Regions from separate parts of the Cellvibrio sp. QJXJ genome, predicted to be linked through region 2. Evidence: predicted binding sites of a transcription regulator. Region 2 holds the regulator's gene; each other region holds the start of a gene.
The links. The regulator sigma-54, encoded in region 2, starts transcription at its own class of promoters, with help from an activator protein. The targets are predictions, from matches to a motif close to TGGCACANNNNTTGCNNT.

Region 1: a site for sigma-54 is predicted at 2,298-2,315, ahead of NNX04_RS16170 (choice-of-anchor A family protein). Genes of this name have one in related genera too.
Region 3: a site for sigma-54 is predicted at 1,806-1,823, ahead of xdhA (xanthine dehydrogenase small subunit). Genes of this name have one in related genera too.

Annotation. Positions count from the first base shown of each region.
Region 1 covers NZ_CP101662.1:3,752,953-3,758,073, forward strand. The annotation lists gene tsaA (tRNA (N6-threonylcarbamoyladenosine(37)-N6)-methyltransferase TrmO) at 1-685, opposite strand, end outside; gene NNX04_RS16165 (glycoside hydrolase family 26 protein) at 870-2,135, shown strand; gene NNX04_RS16170 (choice-of-anchor A family protein) at 2,362-3,315, shown strand; gene NNX04_RS16175 (methyl-accepting chemotaxis protein) at 3,380-4,999, opposite strand; gene rpiA (ribose-5-phosphate isomerase RpiA) at 5,103-5,121, opposite strand, start outside.
Region 2 covers NZ_CP101662.1:2,023,077-2,028,197, forward strand. The annotation lists gene lptC (LPS export ABC transporter periplasmic protein LptC) at 1-303, shown strand, start outside; gene lptA (lipopolysaccharide transport periplasmic protein LptA) at 290-847, shown strand; gene lptB (LPS export ABC transporter ATP-binding protein) at 853-1,578, shown strand; gene NNX04_RS08805 (RNA polymerase factor sigma-54) at 1,746-3,398, shown strand; gene hpf (ribosome hibernation-promoting factor, HPF/YfiA family) at 3,503-3,793, shown strand; gene ptsN (PTS IIA-like nitrogen regulatory protein PtsN) at 3,870-4,319, shown strand; gene rapZ (RNase adapter RapZ) at 4,332-5,121, shown strand, end outside.
Region 3 covers NZ_CP101662.1:2,786,382-2,791,502, forward strand. The annotation lists gene xdhB (xanthine dehydrogenase molybdopterin binding subunit) at 1-227, opposite strand, end outside; gene xdhA (xanthine dehydrogenase small subunit) at 220-1,725, opposite strand; gene NNX04_RS12230 (ABC transporter ATP-binding protein) at 1,944-3,503, shown strand; gene NNX04_RS12235 (ABC transporter permease) at 3,493-4,572, shown strand; gene NNX04_RS12240 (ABC transporter permease) at 4,602-5,121, shown strand, end outside.

The DNA.
Region 1 (5,121 bases), 1.7 Mb from region 2:
TGCGATGGGGCTGGCGGTCAGTCTGATAGCGCCAACGTACATCCAAATCCAGTAGTTTCATACCGTAAATCCGCTCGGGATCGGGCTGCTGGTATTGGGGGCGCGGGTCTTGCTGCAGCACCTGGGTGATTAATCCCACTAGGTCAATTCTCATTTTTTGCTGGTAATCGCGACAAATTACCGCAAGATCGGTGGGTATTTCCACTTCAATAACCGCTGGCGGCTGGGGGGCAAAGTGGTTATAGGCATCGGTCACCGCGTCCACATAGGGCACATAGGGTTTGATATCCAGAACCGGGGTGCCATCGAGCAAATCCACGCCGCTAATGCCCAGTAGTAATTTCCCATCGCGCTCGCGCAGCCCGGCAAAACGCACCACTGACAGACCAATCGGCGCCGGGCGCGTAGGTGAGCGGGTCGCAAAGACGCCCAGACTTTTATTGCCACCCAGGCGCGGTGGTTTGACCTTGGGCTTCCACTCCTCGCGGCTATTTGCATGGAAGACAAACTGCACCCACAGATGGCTGGTGCCTTCCAGTCCCTCAAACGCTGCCGGATCGTTGTAGGGCGGCAGCAGTTCGATCTCGGCGGTGGCCAGTGGTGCCAAACCGGGCTGGCGCGGTATGCCAAATTTCTCCTTAAAACAGGAGTGGACAATACCTATGGCGGGGAAGGTGAAATCCATAAGGAGGCACAGGTGGGAAACAAGCCGCCAAGGCTAGGCAAAAGCATCGGGCAGCTCAACCTTTATTTACATCGCCAAGGGCTTCTTTTTTGTGTTTTGACTGTTAGTATTTGCATTTGTAAACGGTTACATTATTAAAAACGATAAGATCCTGCCTTGTTTTGGCCAGTTCCGAGGAAATGTTATGCCCATTCAATCCCGTTTTAGCCTCTCATTAGTGCTGGTGTGCGCCAGCCTATTATTCGGTTGCGATAATCCATCCAGCAGCAGTGTTGGCAGTTCCAACATTGACAGTTCCAGTAGTGGTAGCTCAGCAGCAGCGGTTGAGTCCCCCGCGCTTGCATTGATCGACACCCAGGCGACGGCACAAACCCGCGCGCTCTACCACAACCTCGCCGCTCTGCGCGGTAAACACCTGTTGTTTGGCCATGAGGACAGCCTCGCCTACGGTGTGCATTGGGAGGGGGATTTGGACCGCTCCGATGTGCGCGACGTCACCGGCAGCAATCCCGCACTCTACGGCTGGGAGCTGGGCGGTTTGGAATTGGGGCATGAACAGAATCTGGATGGTGTTAACTTCAAACAAATGCAGCAGTGGATTAAAGCGGGCTACAGCCGTGGCGGTGTGATAACCATCAGCTGGCATATGTACAGCCCCGTTTCCGGCGGCAATTCCTGGGATAAAACCCCTACGGTGCACGAGCTGATTCCCGGCGGCGCCAAACACGACGAACTAAAAGCCTATCTCGACAGTTTTGTCACCTTTAATGAAGCGCTAAAAGTGACCGATGGCGCGGGTGTGGAAACCTACATCCCCATTATTTTCCGCCCCTGGCATGAGCACAATGGCGACTGGTTCTGGTGGGGTAAGGGTCATGCGAGCGAGGCGGATTACATCGCCCTGTGGCAGTTCACGGTCAAGTATTTGCGCGATGAAAAAGGTCTGCGCAACCTGATTTACGCCTACTCACCCGACCGCAGCCGCATCGATATGGCTAACTTTGAGCGCGATTATTTGTACGGCTACCCCGGTGACGACTATGTGGACGTGATCGGTTTGGATAACTATTGGGATGTCGGCCACAGCGCCAATAACGCCAGTGCCGATGAGCAAATTGCGAACTTCACCGCCGCGCTCAAACAGATCGCGGGCATTGCCACTGCGCGCCATAAAATCGCTGCGCTCACCGAAACCGGCAACAACACATTGACCATTCCCAACTTCTGGACTGAGCGGATTCTGGCGCCAACCCTGGCTGATGCCCAGGCCAGTCAAATTGCTTATGTGATGGTGTGGCGCAATGCCAATATGGCGCGGGAGAAATCCGAGCAGTTTTTTGCCCCCTATCCGGGGCAGGAAACGGCGGAAGACTTTATCCGTTTTTACCAAAGCCCTTATGTGCTGTTTGAAAACGAATTGCCCAGGCTTTACGACAAGCCATCCCCCTAGGTTCTATCGCTTAAATTTTGCAGCCCTGGCAATTGCCAGGGTTTATCGGCTTGGGTTTGTCTTTCGCTGTCAATTTATGATTGTCGGCAAAATTTACAGTTTTGTGTGATGTGCATCACAGGTTGTGGTGTGTATTATTGATCCCAAAGGAAAAAGTAAAACGGGCATGAAATCTGCTTTACTGCGATCAACTTTAGAAGTCGATATTACTAACACAGGTTTTCTTATGACTTTTCATCGCATAACTTACCGCAACCTGCTCGCTGCCGCCGCGTTATTGGGCCTTTCATCCCTTACCAGCGCAGGCCCATTGAATGATTACAACCTGATTTTGTTTGGTGATTTAAATGTGTCTGGCGGCAGCGGTCATATTGAAGGCAAAGCCTTCATTGGTGGCAACGTAGTAAACGCTTCGGTGTTTGCGCAGAAGGAGCCGCAAAATTCCACCGCCGATACCGTCAAGGTTGTGGGCAACTTTGCCAGTAACAATGGCACCCATATCGATCGCGGCTACCTTGCCTACCAAGGCAACTTTTCCGGCCCGACAAATATTTGTAACGGCAGTGGTTTGGTGCCCAATGGCTGCTTGAAGCAAGTGACCGACGGTTCATTGACAGCGGAAAAAACCAGCCTGTTTGCGCAGTTGCAGGCCGAGTCTGCCTACTACAAAAACCTGGCTGCGTCGGCTAACACCGATCTGGTTGGCGATATGAACAATAAAGCCTTCACCTACAGCGGAGCCGCGACGGATTTGGTGGTGTTTAACATCACCGCCGAGGAGCTGACCGGGCCGCAGTGGAGCCTGAATATGGACTTTCCGACAAGTTTGAATGTGGTGATCAACGTGTCTGGCAGCAGCTTTAACGCTGGTAATACCAAAAACGGCACCCAGAGCTTCCGCGATAATTTCAACAATGTGCTGTGGAATTTCTACGAGGCGACCAACCTGAACTTTGGCGACTCCTGGTTTGGCTCGGTACTAGCTTTAAACGCGACTATTGCCACCAATTCCAATCTGGATGGTGCCGTCGCCGCCAAGTCTTACGTGGGCAATGGTGAAATCCATAAAGGTAGTTGGGATTACACCCCACCCGTTACCGAAGTGACCGAACCATCGATTTTTATCCTGTTGTTAACTGGTATCGGTTTGATTGGTTTAGGTCGGCTGCGTCGCCGCTAAATTCTTCACCGCGCCACAATAAAAAAACCGGGACTTAGCCCGGTTTTTTTATGCCTGCACTTTTTTAAATCGCAAAGTGAGCGATCTGACTTTGCAGGTTTTTAGCGGTGTTATCCAAACGCTGGGCGATCTGCACCGACTTTTGTGCATCCTGATTGACGTTATCGATCAAACTCACCACCTGGATAATATTTTTGTTGATCTCCTCCGCGGTGTAGCTTTGCTCTTCAGCGGCGGTGGCGATTTGCATATTCATGCCCAGAATCCGGTTCACTGACTGGCTGATCTCGTTAATGGAGTTGCCCGCCTGACCGGCCATTTCCATGGTGGCGCCGGTTTTTGCCAAGCTGGTTTGCATGGCGCTCATGGCATTGCTCGCGCCTTGTTGCACCGCGTGAATAATCTGTTGGATTTCAGCAGTGGAATCCTGGGTGCGTTTGGCCAGTGAGCGCACCTCGTCGGCCACTACCGCAAAACCGCGCCCCTGTTCACCGGCGCGCGCGGCTTCAATCGCGGCGTTCAACGCCAGCAAGTTGGTCTGTTCGGCCACGTTTTTTATCACATCCAGCACCCCGCCAATACGGTTGGTATCGCCCTCCAGCTGGGTCATGACCTGGCCTACGTGATTGACTTCACGGCTGAGCTGGTCAATCGCACCAAGGGTACTTTCCATGATTTTCAGCCCCTGATTGGCGTTGTTGTCCGCATTTTGCGCGGCATTGGCGGCGCCACCTGCATTGCTTGCCACTTCTTGTACGGTGGCTGTCATCTCGGTAATGGCGGCGGATACCTGATCGGTAGCGTGGTGGGTTTGGTCGGTATAACGCGCGAGGGTGGAGGCGGTCTCGGTGATCTGGCTGGAGGCCTGATTCAAGCTCTGCATCGACCCCTGTACGGCGGCAACCACACTCACAATGCTTTGTTGTACCTGCTGGATACTGGCGCCCAATTTGCCCAGCTCGCTGTTATCGCGGAAGTTAAGTGGCTCGCGGAAGTTGCCCGCCGCCAGTTTGCTGAGGTGTTCATTGATCAGGCCCAGCGGCAGCAACAGATTCTTGCGCAAAATAATTAACACCAAAAACACCACCACAAATCCCCCGCAGAGGATCAGGGCGCTTGCCCAGAAGGAGACGCTGGCGCTGGCCTCCAGGTTGGCTTGGGTCTCGGTGCTGACTTTAGCGCTAATCAGCGCGGCTGATTCCTCCAGCAGCTTGCTCGGTTCACGGTCGATACCCGCGACGGCTGCATCGCCCGCTGCTGAATCAAAATCCGCCGCTTTAAACGCATCCAAGCCTGTTTGATAGCGGCCAAAGGCAGTTTCATGGGCGCGCAAAAAAGCCTCTACCTGTTCCCGGCTGGTGCCGCTGAGTTCAATACTCAGGGCTTTGCCTTCTGCCTGAATACTCCGTTGCAGGGTTTCAAACTGGCCCCAGTACTGCTGGAGTTTGTCCGGGTTCTTGCCACGCAACAGCACGTTTTTCCACTCCTGCACCTGGGTTTTAAAGTGGTAGTTCATGCTGCTAATCGCCCGCTCATGGGCGACCGAGTTGGCAATCAGCTGGTTGTAATTGGCAATGGTATTGCTGAGTAGGGCGATGGCAATGCCGCTGATAATCATAAACAGCACAACGCCGGCGCTGACTGCAACGAGCAGCCGCCCTTGAATACTGGAGAGGGAGAACATGGTTGAATCCTTCGAGAGCAATTGAGCTTGAAGTATAGATGGAACTTGAAGAGCAAGAGATAAAACGCGCCAGCGAGACGAGGCGCGTTTGGGGAGGCAATACTTAGCGTGGCAGGATGGTT
Region 2 (5,121 bases):
GATAAAGACGCTACTGCGCCCTGGCTAGTTAATGCGCGCGAAGGTAAAAGCCAACTCAATGGTGAATTCATCCGGCTGCAGGACGATGTCGTGATTCAACAACAAACCAACTCCAATGGTGTTGTACGTATCACCACCAGCCTACTGGACCTATTCCCAAAGACACAATTCGCGCGCACCGACAAAGCTGTTAAGATGCGCAGCGCAAAAGGCCAGATGTCGGCCCAAGGCATGGAAGCAGACTTCGCCAATAGTCAGCTTCAGTTAAAGTCCCAAGTTAAGGCCGCTTATGAACCGCGCTAAATCACTGCTTAAAATACTTCCCCTGCTCGCGGGCTTATGCTGTTCGGTGACAGCTTGGGCGTTACCAAGCGACAAAAATGAAACTATCCGCGGCTCCGCTGACAACCTGACCGTTGATCAAAAAAACGGGGTGGCAACTTACACAGGCTCGGTTGAGATCCGCCAAGGCTCACTCATTATCAATGCCGACTCAATCATCATCCACACCAACAATGAAGGTGGCGTGGAAAAAATGATCGCCACTGGCAGCCCTGCGAAATTCCAGCAACAGCCGGAAGCAGAACAAGGGGTAGTCACCGCATCCGCCAAACAAATTACCTACACCCCCAACAATGAGCATTTACTACTCATTGAAGATGCTTCCGTTGAGCAAAATGGTGCCGTCATGAGTGGCCCACATATCGATTACGATCTGGTCAAAGAAGTGATGAAGGCAGAAGGCAACAACACTGGCGAAGGACAACGAATAGAGATAGTCATTCCCCCTAAATCCGCGAAACCAGAAGACCTGCAGGCCCCCTCATCCACAGCCAATAGCAACTGATTCCTATGCCTAGTTTGCACGCGCGACACCTCGCCAAGAGCTACAAAAAACGTAAAGTGGTTATCGATGTCTCTATCACAGTAGAGAGCGGCCATATTGTTGGGCTCCTGGGCCCTAATGGCGCCGGAAAAACCACCTGCTTTTATATGATCGCCGGTTTAGTACCGGCAGATAATGGCAGCGTATTAATTGATGATCGCGATATCACCCAACTGCCAATTCATGGACGCGCACGTGCCGGTATTGGTTATTTGCCACAAGAAGCATCCATTTTCCGCAAACTTACCGTCGCCGATAACATTATGGCGATCCTTGAGACTCGCAAAGACCTGAATCGGGAAGCACGCGCAGAAAAACTGGAAGCACTGCTAAACGAATTTCACATCACCCATATTCGCGACAGCCTTGGCATGGCACTCTCAGGTGGTGAGCGGCGCCGGGTAGAAATCGCCCGCGCACTGGCGACAGACCCTAAATTTATCCTGCTCGATGAACCCTTTGCGGGTGTTGACCCGATTTCGGTTAACGACATCAAAGAAATAGTCCGTCACCTCAAAGATCGCGGGATTGGCGTTCTTATTACCGACCACAATGTACGCGAGACCTTGGACATCTGCGAGACTGCCTATATCGTAAGCGAAGGGCACATTATTGCCGAAGGTGATGCCGATACAGTGTTGAGTAACAGCAAAGTCCGCGAAGTCTATCTGGGCGAACACTTTCGCCTGTAAGTTCAACAAACTCTTTAACTACCCGACAAACAACTTGACAAGTAATATTATTTGGCTACTAGGCATAAAGCTTGCTTAAGTATGTTGCTTGAAGCGCAAACCCTGACTAAACTCCACCTAACAGATGTTTTCCATCCCGCGTTAAATAAGGGTTTGTTGCTACAACAATGAAACAATCTCTCCAGCTTAAACTCGGCCAACAGCTGACAATGACTCCCCAACTGCAACAGGCGATACGTCTTTTGCAGCTCTCCACGCTGGATCTTCAACAGGAAATCCAGGAAGCGCTCGAATCCAATCCCATGCTGGAAGTTGAGGAAGGTTTTGACTCAGCAACTACCAGCAGCGATTACGAAGGCAGCGCGGACGATAAGATTGATTACACCCGCCAGCAGGAAATTGCTGCAGAATCCGGCACCGACAATAGCGCCGACTTCAGTGCCAGCGACAATTTCTCGTCATCAACCGCTGATAACTTCAACGAACCAGGCTACGGCGAATCTGAAAGTTTTGGCGAGGGCGAAAGCTTTAGCGATGGGGAATCCTTTGGTGATAGCGATGTCTATGGTGAAGGCGATAGTTTCAGCGCCGACAGCGGTGACTGGAGCGACTCGATTCCCAGCGATTTACCGGTAGATACCAGCTGGGACGATGTTTACCAAACCTCATCAACCGGCAGCTCCAGCAACTACGACAATGAAGACAATGATTTTGAAAGTCGTCGCGCCGTTACCGACTCACTCTATGATCATTTGATGTGGCAACTCAATTTAACGCCCATGTCAGATCGCGACCGGGTGTTAGCGATGGCAATTATCGACGCGGTTGAACCCAGCGGCATGCTGTCTATTACCATCGAAGAAATATTCGAAGGAATGCGTGGCGATTTTGAAGAGCTGGAACTGGATGAAGTTGTTGCAGTTCAACACCGGCTGCAGCAGTTTGATCCCTGCGGTGTGTGCAGCCAAAACTTATCTGAATGTTTATTGGTGCAGTTACAACAGTTTGACCCCAAAACACCCTTTTTGGATTCGGCAAAATTAATCGCCAAACTTTACTTGCCTATATTGGGTAGTCGCGACTACCGTCAGTTAATGCGCCGCACCAAACTGAAAGAGGCCGAGTTGAGCCAGGCCATCACCCTGATCCAAAGCCTAAACCCTCGCCCAGGCGATATTATTGCCAGTGGTGACACGGAATATGTAGTACCGGATGTGTTCGTTGAAAAGCGCGATGGCCGCTGGATTGTTGAATTAAACCCGGAAATTGCACCGCGCCTGCGTATCAATTCCAATTATGCCTCCATGGTAAAGCGCGCGGACTCGAGCAGCGACAACACATTTCTCAAGGATAATTTGCAAGAAGCCCGCTGGTTCCTGAAAAGTTTACAGAGCCGCAATGAGACTCTGCTTAAAGTAGCCAGTTGTATTGTGGAAAAACAACGCGGGTTTCTCGATTACGGCCCCGAGGCTATGAAGCCGCTGGTGCTGCACGATATTGCTGAAATTGTTGAGATGCATGAATCCACTATTTCGCGGGTAACCACCCAGAAATATATGCACACACCGCAGGGTATCTTCGAACTGAAATACTTTTTCTCCAGCCATGTTAGTACCGATAGCGGCGGCGAGTGCTCTTCAACAGCGATTCGCGCAATTATTAAAAAGTTGGTGAGTGCGGAAAACCCCAAAAAACCGTTGAGCGACAGCAAAATCACCGACCTGCTCGCGGAACAGGGAATTCAGGTAGCGCGTCGTACCATTGCAAAATATCGCGAGTCGCTGAATATTCCACCCTCTAATGAGCGCAAAACCATTTAATTATCATTAACCGGTTATAAATACGAAATTCGGAAGAAAATCACGGACGAGCTGTTAGGTTGTGCTGATCACAACCATTTTGTTTCTATCGAGAGGAAGTATCTATGCAAATAAACATCAGTGGTCATCATTTGGAAGTTACCGATTCGCTGAAAGACTATGTCAGCAGCAAAATTGAGCGCCTGAGCCACCACCACGATCGCATTACCAGTACTCACGTCATCCTCTCCGTCGACAAGTTGATTCAAAAAGCAGAAGCAACCATCCATGTCAGCGGCAAAGATTTGTTTGCGGATGCCACTCACGAAGATCTGTACGCAGCAATTGATTCATTGGCCGATAAGCTGGATCGCCAATTAATTAAGCACAAAGAAAAGATGCGCAGTCATCGCTAACCCACCCTGGAGGCAGCGAGATCATCTCCGCTCACTGCCTCAACAATTGAGAGATTCCTGGTAATCACCTCCTACCATGCAAATTCAAAATCTTATTAGCCCCGGCCGAACCTTGTGTGCCGTTGAAGGCGGCAGCAAAAAACGTGCTCTGGAACTACTGGCCAACGCCATCGCACAGGATGTTCCTGGCATTGATGCCGATGAGTTATTTCGCCGTTTGATTGGTCGCGAGCGACTTGGCTCAACCGGTATAGGACACGGCATTGCCATTCCGCATTGCAGGGTTGAAAACTGCAGCGGCACGATCGGTGCACTCCTGACATTGGCTGACCCGATTGACTTTGATGCCATAGATTCCCAGCCTGTGGACATTCTCTTCGCCATGTTAGTGCCCGAAGATGCTCATGATGAGCACCTACAAACACTGGCCGCTCTGGCTGGGGCGCTGAATAATGCTGACTATCGCCAGCGTTTGCGTGCTGCCGATAGCGATGCCGCACTTTATCAGGTCGCTATAGCGCCTTAGCAGGTCAATACCATGCACCTCGTGATTGTAAGCGGGCTTTCAGGCTCAGGAAAAAGTACCGCCCTGCATGTCCTTGAAGATGTGGGCTTTAACTGCATCGACAATCTACCAGTCAGCCTGCTACCCGCGCTGGTTGCACAAATACAAATTCATAAAGATGACCAACAGCGTTTTGCAATCGGCATTGATGTGCGCAACGCCTGGCAGGATCTGAATATATTCCCGCAGATGATAAGTACGCTGAAAGAAGCGCACCTGCCATTTCAAACCCTGTTTCTGGATTCTCAACCCGCCGTACTTATCCAACGTTTTAGCGAAACCAGGCGCAAGCATCCGCTGTCGGATAAACACACCAGCCTTGAGGAATCCATCGCCGCAGAGCAGCAGCTGCTTGAGCCTATTCGCGATTGTGCCGATCAGGTCATAGATACCAGTCATTTAAATTTGCACGAATTGCGCGACTTGGTAAAAGAACGTGTTGTAGGCCGCAGCGAATCGACGATGGCAATTTTGTTTGAATCCTTTGGCTTCAAACATGGTATTCCGGTAAACGCCGATCTGGTATTTGACGCACGTTGCCTTCCCAACCCCCACTGGAAACCTAACCTGCGCCCGCTTACCGGCAAAGATCAGGATGTAATCGAATTTTTGGAAGAACAGATTACCGTCAAAGAGATGTACGACGATATCGAGCACTATTTGGCACGCTGGCTGCCGCGCTATCAGGCGAACAATCGTAGTTACATCACCATTGCGGTGGGATGTACGGGTGGCCAGCACAGGTCTGTTTACCTGGCAGAAA
Region 3 (5,121 bases), 760 kb from region 2:
TTTACGGCGGTTAAATCCAGCGCATTAATGCGCGCGTGGGGTTTAGTGGACTGACCGGTGGCAACAAATAAGGTGCCAGGCAAAAGCGGTAAGTCATCCACATACTCCGCTGCGCCGCGCACATGTTTGTGTGCCGATTCATGCGCGGTGGAGTGACCAACACCACCGTTGGATGCTGGCGCCACAATCGCCGGAGACAATTCAGAATTGGTGATTAATCTACGCATGGGCAAACAACCTCGTTTCGATGTGATTGCCCGAGGCTTCAGCAGCAAATTCGTAACAGGATTTTTTAAGCAGGTTGCAGGCCATTGCCATGCGGTACTCAGCGCTGGCACGCACATCACTCAGTGGTGAAAATTCACTGCGCAACACATCACAGGCTTGTTCAAGAATATTTTCATCAACACTTCCGGCAATACACCAAGGGCTTTTATTTAAAAATTGTTCGGTGGCACTGGCACGTTTTGGAATCGCCGCCATGCCGCCAAAGGCGATGAAAAATTCGTTCGTTGTTTTTCCGCTCCAGCAAAATGCACCCATCACGGCGGAGATATCGTCTTCATAACGCTTGCTGATTTTGAACAGCTTCAATGGTTTTGCTAAGTGCGCGCGGTTGATGTAAATGCGCGCCAGGTATTCGCCGGTCATCAAACTGGTTTTTTTGTAATCGCGATAAAATTGCGTCAGCTTTTCACGGCGCACTTCACCGCGCCCATTCACAATTTCCACTTCCGCATCCAGCGCCAATAAATACGGCGGGCTATCGGCGATGGGCGATGCGTTGCAAATATTGCCCCCCAAGGTGCCGCGATTGCGAATTTGCCGTGAACCCAAGCGCCCGAGCAGCGCAACAAATTCCGGCGAGAGATCGCGCAGGGACTTTTCCAACTGGCTGTAACACACCGCCGCACCCAGAATGACTTCGCGCTCATTGATCTCGATCTGCTGTAATGTCTCCACCCGATTCAGATCAATCAAGTGCGCCAAGGATTTGTACTGCTGGGTAACCTCCAACATTAAATCCGTACCACCGGCCACCAAACGCGCTTGGGGATAGGCGTGCAATAGTTGCTGCAACTCCACTTCGGTGTGCGGCTGCCAATAACTGCTGCCATCACCGTGTAATAGCGGCGCGGCAACAGGCGCCACCGACTCAGGATTTTTGCCCGCTAAAGGTGCATTCGGCACCCACTCTTGCACAAAACTGGCCACTTGGGCAGGTTTTTTAAGGGCCGCCATTCCCGCCGCCACAATGGGGCGATAACCGGTACAGCGACACAGGTTTCCGGAGATAGCATCAATCACCGCCGCGCGCTGTACCGCATCATCCGCCTGTGCCAAACGCGCGCCCTCATTGAGTTGCAGGTTGGCCAGCGACATCACAAAACCGGGAGTACAAAAGCCGCACTGGGAGCCGTGGCATTCCACCATCGCGGCCTGTACCGGGTGCAGGGAATCCGCACTGGCGGCGAGTGCTTCCACGGTAAAAACATGGCAATCCTGCAGGCTGCCGAGCGGGCAAATACAGGCGTTCACCGTGCTGTAGGTCAGGCCCTGCGGGCTGGGGCGCCCAACAATCACCGTGCAGGCGCCGCAATCACCGGAGGCACAGCCCTCTTTGGTACCCATCAATTGTTGACCGCTGCGAAGGTAGCGCAGCAGCGTCATATCTGCTGCCGCATCCACACCCTCAACCGGTTTATTGTTCACCACCAACCGCACAATACCTCCTCCACTTGCCTGCCTTGCGCGGGTATTACACCCTCGCTGGCACGGCTAAAAAAATCGAACCTGCCAAGGCCAAAGCAAAAGTCTGGCCAAACAGACAATTTTTCATAGGTTTTTTGCAAAGCGCGGTTTATGGCAGTGAATGGCATGCAATTTGCTCAACCCGACTTATCTTTTTGTCCAGATAGTCAGGTTTATGAGCGAGTTGATTTATGTCTGAAAAAAAGGCCATGCGCCTTGAGCTATTAGCGCTCACCAAGGCTTACCCCGGCTGTATCGCTAACGACAGCGTGAGCTTGCAGGTTGAACCGGGCGAGATCCATGCGCTGCTCGGCGAAAACGGCGCCGGTAAAAGTACCTTGATGAAAATGATTTACGGCGTAGTAAAACCCGATGCCGGGCAAATGCTGTGGAACGATAAAGAAGTGAGCATTAGCGGCCCCGCCCATGCGCGCCAATTGGGTATGGGCATGGTGTTCCAGCACTTTTCCCTGTTTGAAACCCTGACCGTGACCGAAAATATCGCGCTCTATTTAACGCCTGCCGAATACGGCAATTTGGAGCGATTGCGCGAACGTATTATCGCGGTGGGCGATGAATATGGCCTGGCGATAAATCCTGACCGTTTGGTGCACAGTTTGTCGGTGGGCGAACAACAGCGGGTGGAAATTATTCGCTGCCTGCTGCAGGACATCCAACTGCTAATTCTTGACGAACCCACCGCCGTACTCACGCCGCCGGAAGTGGCGCAGCTGATTGCAGTGCTGAAAAAACTTGCGCGCAAAGGGTGCAGCATTTTGTTTATCTCGCACAAATTGCACGAAGTGAATGCACTGTGCGACAAGGCAACCATTCTGCGCGGCGGTAAGGTCACCGGCACCTGTGTGCCGAGTGAAACCAGCCCCACCCAAATGGCGCGCCTGATGCTGGGCGATGAATTGGAATTGCAGGATTCCATGCCCGCCGGCAGCGCCGGTGAATGCCTGCTCGCGCTCGATAAGATTACGGTGAAACCGCGCGATGCATTTGCGATTCACCTGCAAGACATTCAACTGCAGTTACACGCGGGCGAAATTCTTGGCCTTGCCGGTGTGGCCGGTAACGGGCAAGACGAACTGGTGGATTTGATTAACGGCGAGCTGCGCAGCGATAGCGGCAGCCTGTTATTGGGCGGCAAAGATGTTGGCCAACTCGGCGTGCAACAGCGCCGCCGATTGGGCATGGGTGTGGTGCCCGCCGACCGGATCGGGCGCGGTGCGCTGGGCAATATGAGCCTGACCGAAAATAATCTACTCACTGGCTACATCAACCAAAGCGGAAAATTCGGCTGGCTGAATTGGCCGCTACTTAAAAACCGCGCCACCGACATCATCGCCAAATACAAAGTCAAAGCGACGGGCGCCGATGCCAGCGCCAAAAGCCTCTCCGGCGGCAACCTGCAAAAATTTATTATCGGCCGTGAAATTCTGCAAAACCCGAAGGTGCTGGTGTGTTTTCACCCGACCTGGGGCGTGGATGTGGGCGCGGCGAATTTGATTCATCAGGAGCTGATTAAATTGCGCGACCAGGGCACCGCGATTTTGGTGATCAGCGAAGATTTGGACGAATTGTATTTATTGGCCGATCGCCTCGGCGCCCTGTGCGGCGGGCGCCTGTCACCGTTGGCAGCTAAAGCGGAGGTGCCACTGGGGCAACTCGGCCAGTGGATGACCGGCAACTTTGGCAGCCACCTCGCTGACAACACAGCAGCGGAGGTTGCCCATGCGCATTGAGAAACGCCTGCAAGACTCCCGCGCGATGATGTACCTGTCGCCCCTGCTCGCCCTGCTGCTCACGCTCGTCTCCGGTGCGCTGTTGTTTGCGCTGCTCGGGCGCCCGCCGCTGGGCAGCCTCTACACCTTTTTTATCGCCCCGATTAGCGATTTGTACGGCCTGTCGGAACTCGCTGTAAAAGTCACCCCGCTGTTGCTCTGTGCGATTGGGTTAACGCTCTGCTTCAAAGCCAAAATCTGGAATATCGGCGCCGAAGGCCAGTTTGTATTTGGCGCGCTTATTGGCGGCGCAGTGACCTTGCAGTTGGCGGATAGCGAAGGGTTTTGGGTGCTGCCGGTGATTATCGCCAGCGGCGCCTTGGCGGGTTTGGTCTGGGCGGGCATTGCCGCGCTTCTGCTCACGCGCTTTAACGCCAACGAAATCCTCACCACCATCATGCTCAACTATATCGCTGTGAACCTGTTGCTGTGGGGCGTACACGGCCCGCTCAAAGACCCGGAAGGGCTCAACTTTCCCGAGTCCGCGCTCTTTGCCAGCCAGACCTTGTTGCCGGTGTTGTTTGAGGACTACCGCGTGAGCATCGCCATTTTTATCGCGCTGTTTATGTTGGTGGTGATTTGGGTAGTGCTCACCCGCACCCTGCTCGGCTTCCAATTACGGGTGATGGGCGAGAATCACAACGCCGCACGCTTTGCCGGTTTTAACGGCAAAAAACTCATCTGGCTGCTGCTGTTATTCAGCGGCGCAATGGCCGGTATCGCCGCCATTTCCGAAACCAATGGCCCCGTGGGACAACTGATTCCCACCCTCTCGCTGGGCTACGGTTATGCCGCGATTATTGTGGTGTTTATGGGACGCATGCACCCGCTCGGCATCCTGCTTGCCAGTTGTCTGTTAGGGCTTACTTACCTGGGAGGCGAGATGGCGCAAATCGATCAGGGCCTGCCCAAGTCCATCACCGGATTATTCCAGGGCATGCTGCTGTTTTATTTGCTGGCCTGCGACCTGCTGATTAGCTATCGCCTGGTACCCGGCAGTAACCCAACCATAAAAGAATACAAGGTATAAACGAAGGGTATAGATGTATGGATATCGGCATGTTTGAAAACATTCTCTTCGCCATGGTGCGCACCGGTACGCCGCTACTGCTGGTGGCCTTGGGGGCGATGATGTCGGAACGCGCCGGGGTATTAAACCTGGGGCAGGAAGGCATGATTCTGGTGGGCGCGGCCTGCGGGTTTATCGCCGCTTACGCCGGTAGCAGCCTCGGTTGGGGTGTGCTTGCGGCAGTCATTTCCGGGGTGGTGGTGTCGCTGTTGTTTGCGTTTATCGCGCTCACACTGATTTCCAATCAGGTTGCCACCGGCCTTGCGCTCACTATTTTTGGCACCGGTCTAAGTGCATTTTTGGGGGCAGGTTATGTCGGCCAAACCATCACCGGGTTTAACACGGTAAAAATTCCGCTGCTGGGCGATATACCGCTCATTGGCAAAGCCCTGTTCGATCAGGACTTGCTGGTCTACCTCGCCTTTGCGCTTTTTGCCGCCGTGTTTGTGGTGATGCGTTATACGCGGCTGGGATTAATTATTCGCGCCGTGGGCGAAAATCCCGATGTCG